One region of the Brucella oryzae genome, then DNA from elsewhere that is predicted to be linked to it. Evidence: riboswitches for the same ligand, from Rfam matches in the RefSeq annotation. Region 1 holds a riboswitch; the other holds the start of a gene.

Region 1 (9,506 bases):
GCTGCTCTGCGGCACCATCGGCAATATTCCTGACAATGCGACAGCGGATAAGATGGCCGTCCAGTTGCGGCGCCATGGATATAACTGCGCGCGATTTCATTTTCTCGATATTGCGTTGATGGAGGGGCAGCTTCAGGATTTCGAATACCGGCAGGATATTCTTGATCGGTTCCGCTACTACATGGCCGCGTTGAAGCAGAACGGCATCTACTGGATCGTGGATGGCCTTACATCCAATGGCGGTGCGTTGGGCGGCGTAATGGACCGCTGGGGAACGGAAGGCAGGCTGAAGCTGAAGACGCATGTTGAAAATGCGGCTTTCGGCCACTGGCTGCGCTTTCAAGTCGATATATTCGGTACAGTCAATCCTTACACTGGGCTTGTGCCTTTCGAAGACCCGGCAATGGCGGTTGTCGTGCCATTTAATGAAAATGGATTGTCGTTCAACTCGTGGGTTTACGCCAACGGTGATCTGCAGGGATTGGCCGAATTGCACGAGCCTTTCAATGAGTGGCTTCGTGAACGCTACAGTACGACGGCTGGTCTGGCCAACGCATGGGGTAGCGAACTGGCACAGAACGAGAATCTGGAAAACGGCACTATCGCATTGCCCGAGGATCGCTATGTTAGCACGGCGCGGCTGCGAGATTTTGCCCGCTTTCTGGTGGACGTCGAAACACGAACCGCGGAGAGGATGGGGGACTGTGTTCGGGCTATGGGTTTCACTGGCGTTGTGGCACCGCACAACAACTGGACAGGCATCCAGCCTGCCCTGACGCGCCGCAATCAGACGGCAGTTGCGATGAACACCTATCACGATTGGATCGGTGATATGTCGCCCGGCGGGCAGATCCAGCAGGATAGTTCGCTCGCCAATGCGGTGGAGTATTTCCGTCTTGCGGCCTCGGCACGGCATTTCGGCAAGCCGTTTGTCATGACAGAATACGACCACTTATTCTGGAATAAATTTCGATATGAGGCTGGCTTGGCGATGCCATCTTATGCCGCGTTTCAAGGATGGGATGTGCTTTGCCGCCATAGCAATGGAGCACTGGTCCTTGGCTATGGTGGCAGCGATTTTAATGAACAGTATATCCGCCCCTACAGAACGGCACTTGATCCCATTGCTCGTGCTGGCGAAACTCTGGCGGCACTGCTGTTCCGGCGTGGAGATGTCGCAAAGGCGGCTCATCAGATTGTGGCGCAAATACAAGATGTCAGCAATCTTGTTGGGTTGGACACACAGGAACCGGACGCCGTTACCATCATGTCGTTGATGACAAATTTCGCACAAGGAGACGCCACACTTGCACCTGGGGCGGTATCGGTCGGCTCTCCCCGCCAGATAAATTCCCGGGCAGCTGCGGTCACGTTGCTGCGTAACAGTGGCGTGCTGGCGGCTGATAATCCTAGCGATGCGGCGTCAGGCATTTATGCCAGCGATACTGGAGAGGTCACGCTCGACATGGCGGCGAAACAGATGAGGGTTGTTACGCCGCACACGGAGGCCATAGCGTTTGCATCAGTTACCCAGCCCATTTCACTTGGTCAGATGACTGTTTGGAATGCTTCCGGTGCAAGCCTGTTCGCGGTCTCGTCGCTTGATGGGCAAACAGTGGCGCAAAGCAGCAAGCTTTTAATTATCATGGCCACGAATGCTCGTAATACCGGCATGACTTTTTCCGATACGGAGCAGAAGATCGTTTCCAATTATGGGACGCTGCCTGTCGAGATCAAAGTCGAGTGGGTGCAATTCTCATTGCCAACCGATCGCCCATGGAGAATTTCTCCTATCAATCTTGACGGGGTTGTGCAGCCGCAAGTCGTGTCGGGAGACGGTACTTCTCCAATAGGTGCGGAGCTGTGGAGCAATGTTTCCTCCTTGCCCGTGCCCCCTGGGCCAACAACCTATTTCCTGCTCGAACGTCTGTAACCGTTGAAAACGAGCGCCGGTTTTGGCGCTCTCTCTTTATACGCCATACTCGTCAGCCAATGGAAAATGCCATCCATGTGGGTCTGTGACCGAACCACCTTCGCTCGATTTCTTGGCCCAAAGCTGCTGGACTGTCACATTCCCACTGCGGATTATTGCCATGTATTTTACCTGGAAATATGCTAGCTCTGCCGCCTAGGGATTGTGGCAATGGGGTGGTGAATTGTCGGGGCTTGGCATACAGAATGAAAAATTCAACTCCATACAGATTTTACGTGGCCTGGCAGCTCTCCTGGTCGTGATCGATCATACTTTGCAGCATACGCTTGCCGATCCTCCGCGCATTCTCGGCGTTTTCGGTGCGTTTGGCGTGTCGATATTCTTCGTTATCAGCGGCTTTATTATTGCCTATATTCATTCCGGCGGTTTCACGCCGAGTAACTTCATGCGACGGCGTATCATGCGGGTGGTGCCGCTTTACTGGATCTGCACGCTATTCCTAGCTGTCTGCGCCATTGTTCTGCCGAGCCTTTTCAAGACAACCGTGTTTACGCCGGAATATCTGCTAAAGTCGTTGGCCTTCCTGCCTATGGCGGTTCCCGGTATTCCCGATGACTGGCGGCCTTTACTCAAGCCGGGTTGGTCGCTCAATTACGAAATCTTCTTCTATGTTCTCTTCTCGTTGTTCTGGTGGTGCCGCAACGGATTACAGCGCACCGTCTTGATGAGCGGCGTACTTGGGAGCCTCATTTTAGGTGCGTTCTTCGTTCCGCGTCACGGAAGCGTCTCAGCTTTTTATTTCAATTTCAACCTGATGCCGTTCTTAGCGGGAATGTGGATCGCCGAGCTGCAAAGAAGGGGTGTCTGGGCCCGGTTTTCCATCCATAGCCTGCCGGTGCTGGTATTTGCGATGCTTTTGGGCATTGCCACTCTGTTCACCGTCGATTTCACTCAGGGGCCGCTTTTCATCGAATTCCTAGTCTACCTGATCACGTCCGTTCTGTTGGTGACGACAGTGCTCTGTGTCGAACGCTGGTTGCGCGATCTTTCACCCCGGAATTTGTTACTGCTGGTCGGTGACAGCTCCTATTCGTTGTACCTGACGCATATGTTTGTCGTCGGCGCGGGTTGGGCCGTCTTCAATCGTCTCGGTTTGACCGAAAAGGCATTCCCATTGGCTGCGACGGCGATTGTCATCGGCAGTCTCGTCGCGGCGAGGATTTCTTATCTCGTGATTGAAAAACCGTTTACCCGCCTGGGTTCCAAGGCGACGCTACGGAAAAAGATCGATGTACAGCCTAGTTGAAGGAAAGCTGAGCCGGTCTTGAGTCCGGCTTCTCTTGGAAATTTGATCGATGTTGCGTTGGGCCGTATCGACGGCTTAGCTTATGACCCGAATGGGTCGGCCATTTTTCGCAAGGATTTCTGACTGCTGCTTTTTCTGTACGGTGCAGGCGTGTAGCCGCATACCTATAACCGCTGTAAGCAAACTGAACCAGACCGGTCCGCGCGCGACGAAGAACGGGGTTTCCAGATTTGCGTAGAACATTATAAATAACCAGATTTGAAGGTACATGAGCGCCAGGCTAAGGGAGTTGCCTGATTGTTGCGCACGGTGGAAGTCGAGTAGGGGGCGGACTCCAATCCACCAGATCAGCAAAGCCAAGCCGATGGAACCCGTCGTAATCGCTATGTTGAGATAAGCGTTGTGGGCATGACCTGCGCGGGCAGCCCATGTTTCTATGTCGTATCCGCCATTCACTAGCCGTGAGGTGCCCCAGAAGGCATCGTAGCCATAGCCCGCCAACGGATGGTCCGCAAGTTGCCGGAGGACGAATTTCCATATTTCGGTACGCCCCGTGAAGGTCGGGTCGGAAGTGAAGCTTTCGGCGAAGCTTTTGGCTGAAGGGAAAAGGACAATTCCCAACGTCAGATAGGCCATGATCAGAAGAGGGACGTAAACCATCAGCGCTTTCACGACGAGGCTTCGCGTTTGCACAAGACAATATGCGAGGACAAAGGCCAGCACGACTAGGCCGATAGAGGTCTTGCTATTTGTTTTGTAAAGAAAAAAAAGCGCGGATATCGTAATGAGTGCCCCGCTGAGCCGAGCTTTGGCCCTCCAAAGATACATGCCGTAGCAGCTTAGCACCACCATAGCCGGTCCGGCGAGATTCTTGTGGGCAAAATGTCCGCGCCACGACCCGGCATTTGTCAATTCCAACACCTCCGCCAGATTGTGAATTGACACGGCCGGCAAGAAGATGACGCCAAAATAGGCTAGTCCGAGCACGAATAGCGATAGCGGTTTGACAAGGCGAATGAAATGGTTCTCGTTCTCCGGCAAAAGAAGCCAGGCGAAAGCAGTAATGATAACCGTGACACTGAAAACATAGCGGCGAAACGAGAGATCGGGATGTGTGGAAAGAATGACTGTAATGAATTGCCATCCCAGCAATAAGACCAAAGACGGCGGCAGTGCCTTGCCGACCAGACTGCGGTTTTGCCAGAGAACTCCGAGGCAGAGAGTGGTGATAAGTAGTGAAAGCACCTGTTGCATCGGATTTCCCGCTTCCTGAGCGAGAAGAACATCCGGATCGCGCAAATCAATAAAAGGATCGAGCGTGATCCAGTATAGGCAAAAGATCGCAATGAACAGAATGCTACTGTTAGTCCTGCTCATTACGCTGTCCGCCGGGGAATAAGTTGAGGAAATCCTCAATTCAATGTACGTTGCAGGTCCGGCATGTCAAGCGAGAAGGCGGGAATCTCCACTTCGAACAGGCTGCCGCTGTTGCCCTGCATCTGATAACGACCCACCATGACGCCTGATGTGGTGGTCAACGGACAGCCCGATGAATATTGAAATGAATCGCCTGGCTCAAGTGTTGGCTGTTCCCCGACCACGCCCGGCCCGCGCACTTCTTCGACATAACCATTCGCGTCGGTAATCTGCCAGTAGCGCGAGCGAAGTTGCACTGTTTCTGCGGAATTATTGGCAATCGTGATGCGGTAGCCCCAGACATAACGGTTTTCGTCGGGCTCGGATTGGTCTTCCAGATAGAAAGGTTCGACCGAAACTTCGATCCCCCGCGTTACCGCTCTGTACATGCGCACCCGCCCTACATTCGCATCGGCCCTGGCACCCTGCAATATGACGAAGCCGTATCGCAATGATGCTTGTCTACTCAACGGTTCGTCGGTTCTGGTTTACGGACGCCGTTATTCACTCACCTATCGCTAAAGTTGCGGGGGAGGTCAACAATTCGGAGCGGAAAATGCGCGGCAATTGCCGGAATGTTCCGGCAATTGCATCGTTTGTTTCTCTGTCTGCAGCCTACAATATTGAAATGGAGGCGTTCAGCGAGCGATCTTCAGGGCTGCTTCCACGTCTTCCACGAGGTCGTCGGTATCTTCAAGACCGAGCGAGATTCGCAGCAACCCGTCGGAAATGCCCAGCTCTGCCTTAGCTTCGTCGGCAAGGTTCTTGTGTGTCGTGGTTGCCGGGTGAGTAATAAGGCTTTTTGCATCACCCAGATTGTTGGAGATGCTGAAGACCTGCAAGGCATTCTGGAACTTGAACGCAGCCTCCTTACCACCTTCCAGTTCGAGAGCAATAAGGGTCGAGCCACCCGTCATCTGCTTGGCGATGATGTCGGCCTGCGGATGGTCTGCCCGTCCCGGATAGATCACGCGCTTGACGCCCGGCTTACCAGCCAGAAAATTGGCAACCGCAGTCGCCGATAACGTCTGCTGGCGAACGCGGACGGCCAATGTTTCGAGGCCCTTCAACATGATCCACGCATTGAACGGGCTAAGCCCCGGACCTGTGTGACGGAAATAATCCTGCAGAGTGTTTTCAATCCATTCACGGTCGGAAAGGACCACACCGCCAAGGCAGCGTCCCTGGCCGTCAATGTGCTTTGTCGCAGAATAAACAACGATATGTGCACCGAGCTCTAGGGGCTTCTGGAAAAGCGGCGTTGCGAAAACATTATCGACGATCAGCTTGGCGCCTGCCTCATTGGCAATCTGCGCGACTGCTGCAATATCGATGATTTCGAGCGTTGGATTGGACGGGCTTTCAAGGAACATGACCTTGGTGTTCGGGCGAACGGCCGCTTTCCAGTTTTCAATATCGGAACCGTCAATGATCGAGATTTCGACGCCATATTTCGGCAAGATCGTTTCAACGATGTAGCGACAGGAGCCGAAGACAGCACGAGCGGAAATTACGTGATCGCCCGCCTGCACCTGGCACAGAATGGCGGCGGCCACTGCCGCCATGCCGGATGCGGTGGCGCGCGCCTCTTCGGCGCCTTCCAGCGTGCATATGCGCTTTTCAAACATGTCGGTGGTCGGGTTGGCATAACGCGAATAGATGAAACCCGGATCTTCGCCCTTGAAGCGCGCTTCCGCAGCTTCAGCGTTTGGATAAAGGAAGCCCTGCGTCAGAAACATTGCTTCCGACATTTCGGCAAATCCGGAGCGAAGCGATCCGGCATGCACGAGTTCGGTCGCGGGGCGAAACTTGCGGGTATTGTCAGTCGTCATTTTTCCAACCTGTCGAAAAGCTGGTCGGCCGGGGCAGGAAGAAAAGCCTCGGCGGCCAATAAAAAACCGGCCTTGCGAACACGCAAAAGGCCGGTAACGAACCGCGGCCTTTTTTAGCGAATTCTTTAACGTGGCTGCAAGCCGGCCGGCCAAATCACCACGGAACAGTTTTTCATTATGCCTGTTGAATGGAGCCGTCAATGCCGAAACCGCTCCATCTTAGGAAAAGTACGTCCCGCATGGCCCGATAATGCTCCGAAACCTGCGGAAAACTCGGTTTCATGCTGCTCCAAGGCTTGGCATTGTCGCCGCGACCGGTCAATTGTCTTTGACAAGCAATGTGCTACAGCATCGGCCTAAAAATCGGAATCGATTTTTGGAAACACGATGCGTAGATTCAATACGTTAGAGCGCCCCTTGTGCGCCCAAATGGGCGCACGGCGCTCTAGGCTATGGAGTTTCGGGTTGATGATGCAGAAAGATGCTGGAATTCTGGCGGATGCGGATATTTCCGCGCTGTTTGAAAACGGTTTGCTGGCGTCTCCACGCCCCCTCGACCCCGACCAGATACAGCCGGCGAGCCTTGATCTGAGGCTCGGTGCAAAAGCTTATCGTGTTCGCGCCTCCTTCATGCCGGGTCCCGGCACACCAGTCATCGATAAGTTGGAACGTTTGAAGCTGCACGAGATCGACCTGACCGCTGGTGCTGTTCTTGAAACTGGCTGTGTTTACATTGTTCCGCTTCTCGAAGGTTTGGCGCTATCGCCAGACCTTTCGGCATCGGCAAATCCGAAAAGTTCAACGGGCCGCCTCGACATCTTCACCCGCGTCATTGCTGACGGGGCACAGGAATTCGACAAGGTGCCTGCCGGATATAATGGTCCGCTCTATCTGGAAGTCAGCCCGCGCACATTTCCGATTGTCGTGCGTACGGGGTCGCGCTTGTCGCAGATACGCTTCCGCAAGGGGCGGGCTCAGCTGGGCGAGGCTGAACTTGCTGCATTGCATAAGACCGAAACGCTGGTCGCAGCGGAAATGCCGAACATCTCCGGCGGTGGCATTGCGTTGTCGGTTGATCTTTCAGGTGGTCCTGACCGGCTGATTGGCTATCGCGGCAAGCACCATACGGCTGTGGTGGATGTGGACAAGCGTGCGGCGCACGACATCCTTGATTTCTGGGAGCCGATCTATGATCGGGGTTCGCGCGAACTCGTGCTTGACCCGGATGAATTCTATATTCTCGTTTCGCGCGAGGCGGTGCATGTCCCGCCGCTCTATGCGGCGGAAATGACGCCCTTCGATCCGCTGGTCGGTGAATTCCGCGTTCATTATGCTGGTTTCTTCGATCCGGGCTTCGGGCATAGTGCTGCAGGCGGAACCGGCAGTCGCGCTGTTCTGGAAGTCCGCAGCCACGAAGTTCCGTTCATTCTGGAGCATGGGCAGATTGTCGGGCGTCTGGTTTACGAACATATGTTGCACCGCCCTTCGGCGCTCTATGGTGTCGATCTCGGCTCCAATTATCAGGCACAGCAGTTGAAGCTTTCCAAGCATTTTCGTTGACTATATTAGCCTCCTCCGAGCAGATATAATTGGGGGTGGAGGAGAACGCTCGACGTGATGAATGGAACTGAACGGGACCAGGACAAGAAGTTTCAAGCTGCAAGCGATGACCCGCAACGCAGGCTGTCGGTCGGTATTGTTGCGTTGCCGGGCTTCACGTTGAGCGCACTCAGCCTTTTTCTTGATCCTTTTCGCCTTGCTGCTGATGATCGCGACAAGAGCCGTCAGATACGTTGTGCGTGGAAAATTTGCACGCTGTCGGGCGATCCCGTCACGTCAAGTTCCGGCATGGTGATCGAGCCAACCGCTCCCATGGGAGAACTCGACGATTGCGATTATGTGGCCATTGTCGGTGGGCTGCTTGCACAGTATCGGCCAAGGCAACAAACGCTGATTGATCTTATCAAACGTGCAGACCGACGCGGCAAGACCGTGGTTGGTCTCTGCACTGCCGCCTTTCTGTTGGCAGAAGCGGATCTATTGCCGGATCGCAATTGTTGTGTGAGCTGGTTTCATCGCGACGATTTTCTGGAGCTTTTCGACGGTTATACAGCCGATACGACCAGTCTGTTTCATCGTAGCGGAAGACATTACACTTGCGCCGGCGGACTTGGTGCTGCGTCGCTGGCGCTTTCAATTATCCAGAACGAGATTTCTGAGGAACTGGCGCGCAAGAGCGCATCCATCCTCATGATCCCTTACGAGCTTGTGCGGTCTGAACAACCGGCCCTGAGCTTCAACGGCGTGCGCTCACCGATGATCCGCAAGGCGATCCGTATATTCGAGGAAACGCTGGAAGACCCGGTGCCGATGATCGATGTCGCGCGTCGATTGGGAATCTCCGTTCGTCAGATGGAGCGTGGCTTCAGGCTTGCCCTTGAACGAACGGCATTCGAGGTTCGTGAAGAGCTTCGGGTCAAGAAAGCCAAGGAACTTTTGTCCGAAACAGGCCTGTCACTACTGGAAGTGGCTGTTGCAAGCGGCTTCACCGATACGCGGAGCATGAACCGCTCGTTCTCACGGCAAAAGCAGAAAGCGCCCCGCGAATACCGCAAGCAGCGATGAGCGGGTGCAGAACTTGCGAAGGCTGCACGGACAGCCTATTTCTTGCGCGATGAGTCTGTCGCTCTGACCAATAACCACACAGGAGATTTGCATGTCGGATGGTGTGAACCGTTTTCTTGGCGATACGCCCGCCCGTGTCCTGATCAAGCTGGTGTTGATTTCGCTGGTCGTTGGTGTGGTTATGAGTGCATTTCACTGGACGCCCTACGATATTTTCTACGGTATTCGTGACTTCTTCCTGCGGCTTTGGAATATGGGCTTTTCGGCGATCGCAGGCTTTGTCGATTATTTCATCCTTGGTGCGGCAGTCGTTATTCCTGCCTTTATTTTGCTCCGTATCCTCAGCTACCGGAAATGAACTCGAGCGGTTTCTATTTTAACGGAATCGCCGGAA
Region 2 (9,506 bases), on a different contig from region 1:
ATATAGTCTGTTTGGCAAGCTCTGCAATAATGCCAGCAAGTTCCACACCGGTTGGCCCTCCACCTACTATGGCAAATGTCAGCAGCGCCTGCTGTCTCGCTTCATCTGTTTCGCGTTCGGCTCGCTCGAAGGCGAGAAGCAGACGGCGGCGAATAGTGGTGGCGTCTTCGAGGGCTTTCAGTCCGGGCGCTAGCGCTTCCCATTGATCGTTGCCGAAATAGGCGTGACGCGCTCCTGTGGCGAGTACCAGCGTGTCGTATGAAATTTCAGTGCCGTCTTCGAGTTGCACCTGACGGCGTTCGGTATCGACATCGGTAACTGTACCGAGCAGCGTTGTCACCTCCTTGCGATCCCTGAACAGATGCCGGATCGGCCAGGCAATCTCTGATGTGGCAAGGATGGTTGTTGCAACCTGATATAAAAGGGGCTGGAACAAGTGATGATTGCGTTGATCTATCAATGTGATCTGCACATTGACGTTTCTAAGGTCGTGAATCAGTTGCAATCCACCAAAACCGGCACCAACAACAACGATATGGGGTTCACGCATTTCGCTCATTATCTTCCGCCTGCTTTTTTTAGTATGTAGCCAGCTGGCTCGTCGTGAACAGGGCTTTTGACATAGTTTATGCCTGCATCTCGTGTATCCATGCCATCCGTTCCGATATTTATGACTTTCAAATTTTTATCACAGATCATCGTGAAGGGATTGCCAGGGTTTGGGATAGACCAGTTACAACTTTCTAAGTGCAAAGTTAAAAAGAAGAAAAAACAAGTGGTTATGCAAGGCCGCAATTAGGTCGACTTTTACCATCAGACAGAGGACAGAACCAACAAGTTGTGGCGTATTTCATCGCCATTGCCGCTTATGAGTTGCTTCTCGATTTCCGCATGGGTAGCCTTCCATATAGGCACAGCTGCAGCAAGAGCTGCTTTTCCCTCCTGTGTGAGCTGCAATAATCGCTCACGTCTGTCATTCGGGTTGACGACGATCTCAATCCAACCTTGCCGCTGCAACGGCTTCAAGGCCGCTGTCAAAGTGGTCTGATCCATCGCCAGCAGTTCTGCCACAGGCTTCATTGGCGGTGGTGCTGGGCGATTCAGCGACATCATCAGCGAGAATTGGCCGTTGGTCAGTCCGGTTGGACGCAGAGCGTCGTCAAAGCGGCGGGCGAGGGCACGTGCGGCGCGCTGAACATGCAAACAAAGGCAGGTATCCCGAACCAGAAGTGTTGTTTCAAAAGGTACATCGAGGCTATTTGACATGATTTATTAATATTGATATCAATGTAAATCGTCAAGCGGGAACATTGATATCTGGGCATGGACAGGGAGCATAAGCCGGAGGAGGACTTGCACCATGAATGAGGTCGTATCCCGAGAAGTTTGGCTTGAGGCGCGGCGCGCGCTTCTGGCAAGTGAGAAAGAATCCACCCATCTGCGCGATAAGGTCAATCGTGAGCGGCAGGCTCTACCGTGGGTGAAGGTCGATGAGAATTATACATTCGATACGCCTTCGGGACGGAAAACGCTTTCCGATCTGTTCGATGGGCGCAGCCAGTTACTTATTTATCATTTCATGTTCGGACCCGACTGGGATCAAGGTTGCACAGGATGTTCGTTCCTCGCCGATAATTTTGATGGCGCGGTGGCGCATCTCAACAATCACGATGTCACGCTTGTTGCCGTTTCGCGCGGACCGCTGGCAAAGCTGCAAGCTTACAAGAAGCGGATGGGTTGGCATTTCCCGTGGGTTTCGTCAGAAGGCAGTGATTTCAATTTTGATTACCACGTCTCCTTTACGAAGGATGAGCTCGAGAACGATCGCGTTTTCTATAATTTCGACAAACTGGCTGCAGAAGATGCTTTCGATGAACTGCCCGGCATGAGTGCTTTCTACAAGGATGAAAGTGGTGCGATTTATCACACCTATTCCAGCTATGCCCGTGGCATCGAAGAATGGATCGGTACGTTGATGATCCTCGATCGAGCGCCGAAGGGGCGTAATGAAAATGGTACGATGCATTTCGTCAAGCGGCATGACGAATATGAGGCACAGGTTTCCAAGCACAGTTGTTGTGGCTGATCACCCGATCACAAAAATAGATCCAAGGGAGTACTTTCAATGAAAAACGGCTCTTCTCCGTTCGTCTGGTACGAACTTATGACAACAGATGCCGACAATGCGGAGGACTTTTATACGAAAGTCGTCGGTTGGACGGCGAAAGACGCTGGTGTTCCCGGCATGAAGTATACGCTGTTTGAAGTGCCGGGCTGCATGATTGCAGGCATGATATCGATGGCGGACATGCCAACGGAGGACTGTGGAGGTGAACCCGGGTGGATTGGTTATGTCGGTGTGGCAAATGCTGATGATTATGCCCGGAAAGTCGAGGCCGAAGGCGGCAAAATTCTAAGGGCCGCGCAGGATATCCCCGACATCGGACGGTTCGCGATTGTATCGGACCCACAAGGTGGTGTCTTTGCACTCTTTGAGCCGAAAGACGATATGCCGCTTCCGGCTGACTTCGGTTCGCGCAAACCGGGACATCCGGGCTGGCACGAACTCTACGCCCAAAACTGCGAGACGGTATTTCCCTTCTACGAGAAAGTCTTCGGCTGGAAGCTCTCGCGCAACTTCGACATGGGGCCGATGGGAAACTACAAGGTGTTCAGTGTCGACGGCGCCGATCACGGCGGTATCATGACTGCACCGCCCGGTACTCGCGTCGGCTGGGGCTTCTATTTCATGGTGGATGGCGTGAATGATGCTGCCGGCAGGGTCAAGTCTCTCGGCGGAACCATTCTGCAAGAGCCTATGGAAGTGCCAAACGGCGAATGGGTTGTTCAGTGCAAAGACCCGCAAGGCGTGAACATCTCGCTTGTTGCGCCGAAACCTTAGGATAGATTATGTCTTCCGATTGACTGCCGGTACATTTGCGATGATTGGATGGAACATCGAAACGTATCGGTGGAAGATCGATTATGCATGATAGAAGGACGCGTCAGTCTCAACCGGCTGGAACAGTTTTCGCCGCTGATGTTGGGGGATCCTTCATTCGGCTGGCGCGCTCGACATATCCTGGACATATCGAACTTCTTGAAAAGCTACCTACCCCGGCGAATAATTGGGAAGAATTTAGCGATGCGTTGGAAACAGCATTGCGAACGCATGCATCGAACGAGGCGGGACCACTTGCACTTTCCATCGCTGGATTGGTTGATCCGGATACAAGTACCGCTTTCTCTGCGAACATCCCATGCATTATTGGTCACAGATTAAGCCTTGAACTCGGCGGCCGATTGCGGCGACAGGTGGTCGCCGTCAATGACGCCGATTGTCTGGCGCTTGCCGAGGCTATCGAAGGTGCTGGTAAGGGGCATGAGATCGTCTTCTGCGCAGTCCTGGGCACAGGTGTCGGCGGTGGGCTTGTTGTCGATGGTCGATTGGTTCGAGGTAAGGGCGGCTTGACCGGCGAATGGGGGCATGGCCCAATCCTCAGCACTTGTGTAGAAATAGACGGACAAACAGTGACGGTCCCTCGCTTCGATTGCGGCTGCGGCCAAAGCGGTTGTGTCGATACGATTGGCGGTGCGCGCGGGATCGAAAAGCTGCATCAGTTCCTGAATAGTATCGATGCAAGTAGCCACACGGTCCTGCAGGGATGGCTGGAAGGCAAACCGGATGCGAGACGGACAATTACCGCCTATCTCCAGCTGGTTGCCGATCCTCTTGCTGCCGTCGTCAACATAACCGGTGCGTCGATCATACCGGTAGGCGGCGGGCTTGCCACCGCGTCCGAGCTGATCTCGGCACTTGATGAGGCGGTCAGGGCACGAATCCTGCGGAAAACAGACTTGCCTTTAGTCGTTCCCGGTATATTCGGCAGCGACGGCGGTTTGGTCGGGGCAGCAATATCGGGGCATCAAACGTGAGTGTGTTACTCGAAGTCTGCGTGGATAGCGCCGAAGGGTTACGGTTGGCAATTGAGGGCGGTGCTGATCGTATTGAGCTCTGTTCTGCGCTTGAACTGGGTGGCTTGACGCCCTCGCAGGGATTGATGGAACTTGCCTCGAAAGCGCCAATCCCGATTTACGCAATGATCAGACCGCGCGCGGGCAACTTCTCCTTTTCGACTGAAGATGAAGCGATAATGGTGTCCGACATAGGCAACGCCAGAAGTGCTGGTTTGGCTGGCGTCGTTATTGGCGCTTCCCTGGACGATGGTTCACTCAATATCGTTATGTTGAAAAGACTGGTTGCAGAGGCAAGAGGTCTTGGAACGACGCTGCATCGTGCCTTCGATCTGGTTCCCAACATACAGACAGCATTGCAGCAGGCAATCGGGCTCGGATTCGAACGCATCTTGACGTCTGGCTTGTCTCAAACTGCGGAAGAAGGGCTGGATAAGCTGCAGCTGCTGGCTGAAATGGCCGACGGGCGCATAAGCATCATGCCCGGTAGCGGCGTCAAGGCTGAGAATGTGGGGCGAATAGTCAAGGCAACTGGCGTGACAGAAGTTCATGCTTCATGCCGCGTCGCGGTCGAAGAGAAGGATTTACGTGCTATCGCCTTCGGTTTTGCCGCAGAACAGTCATTTCGGACATCGGCTGAGCATGTAAGTGCCTTGAAAGCTGTAATCGAACGCATTTAAAGGGCGTTCATTCCAAATTCGGTGCGTTTGGGAGCGGAAAATCCGCGAACCGCCTAGTTCCGTGAAACGGAAATTTCTCATACACTTTAAGGTGACACTCAAACCCTATTGCCACTCCGAAAGAGTTTGAGTAGAAGTGACATCACATCAAGAGTTGGGGCGACGCCCAACGCCAACCTGCCTCTCCGGGCAAGGTGGTACTCTCCGTAAAGAGAGGATGTGGCCTAGCCGGCAAATATACGGACAAAGCCACTCGCGTTCGCTCTAACATAAACTAGGGACCGACGCGACATGCCGATTAAAATTCCTGACGATTTGCCAGCAACCAGTGTTCTCGAGGCCGAGGGCGTTATGGTCATGCGCGAAGCAGATGCCGTTCGTCAGGATATTCGCCCGCTGAAGATTGGCCTGCTCAACCTGATGCCGAACAAGGTCACGACCGAGACGCAGATTGCGCGACTTCTTGGAGCAACGCCGTTGCAGGTGGAACTGACCCTTGTTCGTATCACCAACCATGTGGCGCGCCACACGCCTGCCGATCACATGCTGTCCTTTTACCAGCCGTGGGAAGATGTGCAGGACCAACGCTTTGACGGTTTTGTCATCACCGGTGCTCCGGTCGAACGACTTGAGTTTGAGGAAGTCACCTATTGGGACGAAATGCAGCGAGTGTTCGACTGGACACAGACCCATGTGCACCGGACGCTAAACATCTGCTGGGCTGCGCAAGCTGCTGTTCATCACTTCCATGGCATGGGCAAGTACGAACTGCCGGGCAAGGCGTCGGGTGTCTATAGCCAGCGCAACCTCGCGCCATCATCACCTTATCTCCGCGGCTTTTCCGATGATTTCAAAATTCCGGTTTCGCGCTGGACCGAAGTGCGCAAGAGCGATATTCCGGCCAGCAGCGATCTGAAAGTGCTGGTCGATAGTCCCGAGACAGGGCTTTGCCTGCTTGATGATCCGCGCCACCGCTCATTGCACATGTTCAATCACGTTGAATACGACACCACCTCGCTTGCGGATGAATATTTCCGGGACATTCAGGCCCGGCCTGAAACAAAGATCCCGGCGAATTATTTCCCCGGAGACGACGCAACGCGCCAGCCGGAAAACCGCTGGCGTAGCCACGCGCATCTTCTGTTCGGAAACTGGATCAACGAAATGTATCAATCGACGCCCTACGATCTGGAAAATATCGGGAAGCGTTAAGAGCGAAAAGCAAGGACAGCGCCGCCAGAATACATCCGAACCATGGCAAGGCCTGCAAGGAAAAGTATTGCAATGCAAGCCCACCCGTAGCTGTGCCAAGCGCTGCGCCTATATGCATGGCGGATAGATTGATCCCGACACCGGCATCTGCCGTTGCGGGATCAGTCGCGATGAGAAAACTCTGAACGACAGGTGAAATCATCCAGCTGACGCAGGCCCATACCATCAGCACCGCGCCGAAAATGGTGCTTGATTCAATTACAAGTGATACTGCCGCCAACGACGTCAGATAGAAGAGTGGCGTCAGCACAATAGCTAGCCGCGGCGATAGTTTGTCGACGAGCAAGCCGCCGAGATATCCGCCTGTCATTCCAGCTATGCCGAAAGCGGCCATTGCCCAGATAACCTTGTGTGAGGAGATGTGGATCACTTCCAGGAGGTAGGGTGAAAGATAGGCAAACAATACGAAATGTCCACCGATCATCAGGATGGAAACGAGTTGTGCTGACAACAATCGGTTGGATTTCAGATGCGGCATGTAAGGCGGCAAGCCGCCCAGGTTACGTCCAGTCTGTGGTAGTGAACGTGATGCCAGGAGGAGAACCACGGCCGCCGTTAATGCCAGGCACAGAAAAACCGCACGCCATCCGAGCCATTGGCTGATGATCATTCCTGTGGGGACACCGGCCACCATCGACCCGCTGATCCCCATGAATATGATCCCGATGGCGCGTCCACGCATTGTGGGGACGACCAGTTCCGTGGCCAGCATCGTAGCAATCAGACAAACGACCGCGCTTGCAGCAGCCATGCACATGCGAGCTGCAAACAGGATGAGATAGTTGGGGCTGATGCTTGCGATGATATTGCTTGCAATGAAAACACCCAAGGCGAAGACCAGAATGACTTTGCGCTCAAACCGCGTCGTGATGATGAGCGCCAATGGTGCGGTTAAAGCGAAAGTAATCGAGAAGATTGACGTCAGCTGTCCGGCGATGCTGACAGAGACATTCAAGCTGGGTGCAACGCCCGGAAGAATTCCGACGATAATATTCTCAGCAGTGCCAGTGACGAAGGTTGCCAACGCCAGCACAAATAACCGGGTGTCCATATTTGCCATTCCCTTTCATGGTAACGCCATGCGGACAGCAAATGGCCCGGCACGGCGATGTTGCATGCCGGGTTTCGAGGCAAAGCTTCGGTTATCCCTGATATGATCTCATAACATCCGTACTGGCCTCTGGCCAGTTTTGCGGCGATTAGAGCATTTCCGGTTTAATTTGAATTGTTGGAAATGCTCTATCGATTTTTTTAATGCGCTCTAGCTAGCCGCGCGCGCCAGCCATCTGTGCCAATCGTCTTCTGAACCGTGAAAGACGTTCAGATCGATTTTTCCGTTCACGCCCTGCGATAATCCTGAGCCTGAATACTGCCAGAAAGTCCACGGGCGCCCTGGATAGACCTTTGACGGATGCTGGGCGACGGCACGCAGCCAGAATGGATAGTTGGCGAAGGCGCCTTTCAGATTGTCGTCGTAGAAATCCGGCGCGGTATAGATGATTGGCCGCTTGCCGTAATGCTGCTCGAGCTTGTCCATGAAGACCTGCATCTTTTCCCTAACCTGCGCCGGAGAAGGCCGCCGCTTGCAAGAAGAATCGCCGTTCCATTCAACATCGATGACAGGTGGAAGCGCATCGGCATCCTTGGGAACGTTACGGATAAACCAGTCGGCCTGCTGGCTCGCTACGCGACACCAGTAGAAGAAATGGTATGCGCCGCGTTTTATGCCTGCGGCTTTCGCCTCGCGCCAGTTCTTGCGGAACATCGGGTCGAGATGGTCACCGCCATCGGTTGCCTTGATATAGGCGAAGTTTGCGCCTTGCGTGCGCAGTTTCACCCAGTCAATATCGCCTTGCCAGCGAGATACGTCCACGCCATGTACGGCCAGCTTGCGTGGCGAAGTACGCCCAAAATTGATCGGTTTTGCATCGCGGAAACGGTGGCTATAGATCTTCGAGCGTTTTTGAGGTGTAAGGCGTACCGGTGGATAGGCTGCAACCTCCGGCTTCGGAACCGAGATGCGCGCCTGTGGGCGCTCTTGTGGCTGCGGTTGCGGCGTAATGGGGGCTGGCGGCTCAGCCTTGAACGGACCTGCATCAGGTATGGGGCCTGCCCAAGCCAAGACTTCTTCCCGCTCGGCTACGGGCATCGGCTGCGGTGCGCTCGCCATTTCGCTCAAGGGAGCGGGTGGAACCGGTCGAGCGACCGAACTCGTTGTCTCAGCTGAGGTATTTGACTGAAGCATAATGCTGTCGATGCCGGAACTTGACGTACAGCCCGTCAAAGCGGCGCAGGCAAGAGCAATGACTGATACAATCGAAGAACGCATGAGCACCCGTAACGCAAAACAAATGGGCTGCAACGCTCCTCCCGAGCTAATTGCTAATCAAAGCTTACCGGGAAATGCTGAATCCAAAGTTTACGAAATTGCTAATGCACATTCTCTAATTCGATTGTTCGAGAGTTTTTATCAGTGCTGTTGCAGAATTCTCCAATGCGGTTTCATCAAATCCTGAAAAACCGAGGATAAGCCCCTGACGTGGAGCGAGTTTCGTATAGAGCGAGGATAGCGATTGAACTTCAATCCCGGTCTCCGCGAGAATAGTTGCAAGGCGTGTATCGGCCTGTCCGTCTGGCAAAGCCAAAAGCAGTGATAGCCCGGCAGGAGGAGCTTCAATGCGGAATAGTTTCGGCTCTCCGGGCGCGAGCGCTGTAATTAACCTGCGGCGGCGTGATGCATGTATACGGCGCATACGCCGGATGTGCTGTGCAAAGGCTCCCGTTTCGATAAAACTGGCCAATGCTGGCTGGGCCAAGGGCGATGGCGCTGGGAACAGAGTTTGTCGTAGTGCTCTGAACTGATCGACCATATGCGACGGTACAATCAGAAAACCTAGTCGCAAGAGTGGCGAGAAGACCTTGGAGAAGCTTCCAATATAAAGAATACGTTCTGGATCAAGGGACATGAGTGCTGGCAGAGGCTGGCCGATATAACGGTGCTCGCTGTCATAATCGTCCTCGACGATGAATGCATCGTGCTCTTTTGCCCAGGCAATCAACTCCAAACGACGCCCCAAAGTCATGGTTACGCCTGTCGGGTGATGTCGCGCCGGTGTGACGAACGCACCACGCGCATCAATGGCTTTATCTCGCCCGACCGAAACATCGAGTCCCCCAGAATCGACGGGAACGGCTACTATGTCGAGGCCGTTGGTGCCAAGGATTTTGCGTGCGGGGGGATATCCAGGTTCTTCCATCCACAGCCTGTCACCCGGTGCAAACAGGGCTTCTCGGATGAGGGATAAAGCGTCGGCGCTACCCCCGGTAATGATGATCTGTTCCGGCGATACCATCATGCCGCGCCACTCATGCAGATGACGGGCCAATGATATCCGCAACGGATGAAAGCCGAACGCGTCCTCATTGTTCAATAGAGCATAGGATGGAACGCGCCAGATGCGCCCGAGCAGTTTACCCCACTGGTTGTGTGGAAAATTATCACTATCAAACACACCGAGCCGAAAAGGTTTGGTTTCCTTTCGATTTGACTGTGACTGGGTTATCGCATGGAGGGGCGGC

What was found. Region 1 has a riboswitch for S-adenosylmethionine ahead of JNC70_RS06470 (O-succinylhomoserine sulfhydrylase). Riboswitches for the same ligand answer to the same signal wherever they lie in the genome.
Region 2: linked by a shared signal. The riboswitch ahead of metA (homoserine O-acetyltransferase MetA) and the one ahead of JNC70_RS06470 (O-succinylhomoserine sulfhydrylase) in region 1 are both predicted to bind S-adenosylmethionine.

What each region holds. Positions count from the first base shown of each region.
Region 1 covers NZ_JBHEEO010000005.1:36,263-45,768, forward strand. Annotated here, with positions in the region: gene JNC70_RS06450 (glycoside hydrolase) at 1-1,933, shown strand, start outside; gene JNC70_RS06455 (acyltransferase family protein) at 2,157-3,239, shown strand; gene JNC70_RS06460 (O-antigen ligase family protein) at 3,315-4,616, opposite strand; gene apaG (Co2+/Mg2+ efflux facilitator ApaG/CorD) at 4,652-5,044, opposite strand; gene JNC70_RS06470 (O-succinylhomoserine sulfhydrylase) at 5,294-6,487, opposite strand; SAM riboswitch at 6,579-6,658, opposite strand; gene JNC70_RS06475 (2'-deoxycytidine 5'-triphosphate deaminase) at 6,956-8,047, shown strand; gene JNC70_RS06480 (GlxA family transcriptional regulator) at 8,105-9,112, shown strand; gene JNC70_RS06485 (DUF6460 domain-containing protein) at 9,204-9,470, shown strand.
Region 2 covers NZ_JBHEEO010000009.1:123,303-132,808, forward strand. Annotated here, with positions in the region: gene JNC70_RS12025 (NAD(P)/FAD-dependent oxidoreductase) at 1-550, opposite strand, end outside; gene JNC70_RS12030 (MarR family winged helix-turn-helix transcriptional regulator) at 814-1,266, opposite strand; gene JNC70_RS12035 (DUF899 domain-containing protein) at 1,361-2,086, shown strand; gene JNC70_RS12040 (VOC family protein) at 2,126-2,902, shown strand; gene JNC70_RS12045 (ROK family protein) at 2,986-3,936, shown strand; gene JNC70_RS12050 (copper homeostasis protein CutC) at 3,933-4,655, shown strand; SAM-I-IV-variant riboswitch at 4,795-4,904, shown strand; gene metA (homoserine O-acetyltransferase MetA) at 4,947-5,867, shown strand; gene JNC70_RS12060 (MFS transporter) at 5,812-6,987, opposite strand; gene JNC70_RS12065 (glycoside hydrolase family 25 protein) at 7,189-8,256, opposite strand; gene pdxR (MocR-like pyridoxine biosynthesis transcription factor PdxR) at 8,372-9,506, opposite strand, start outside.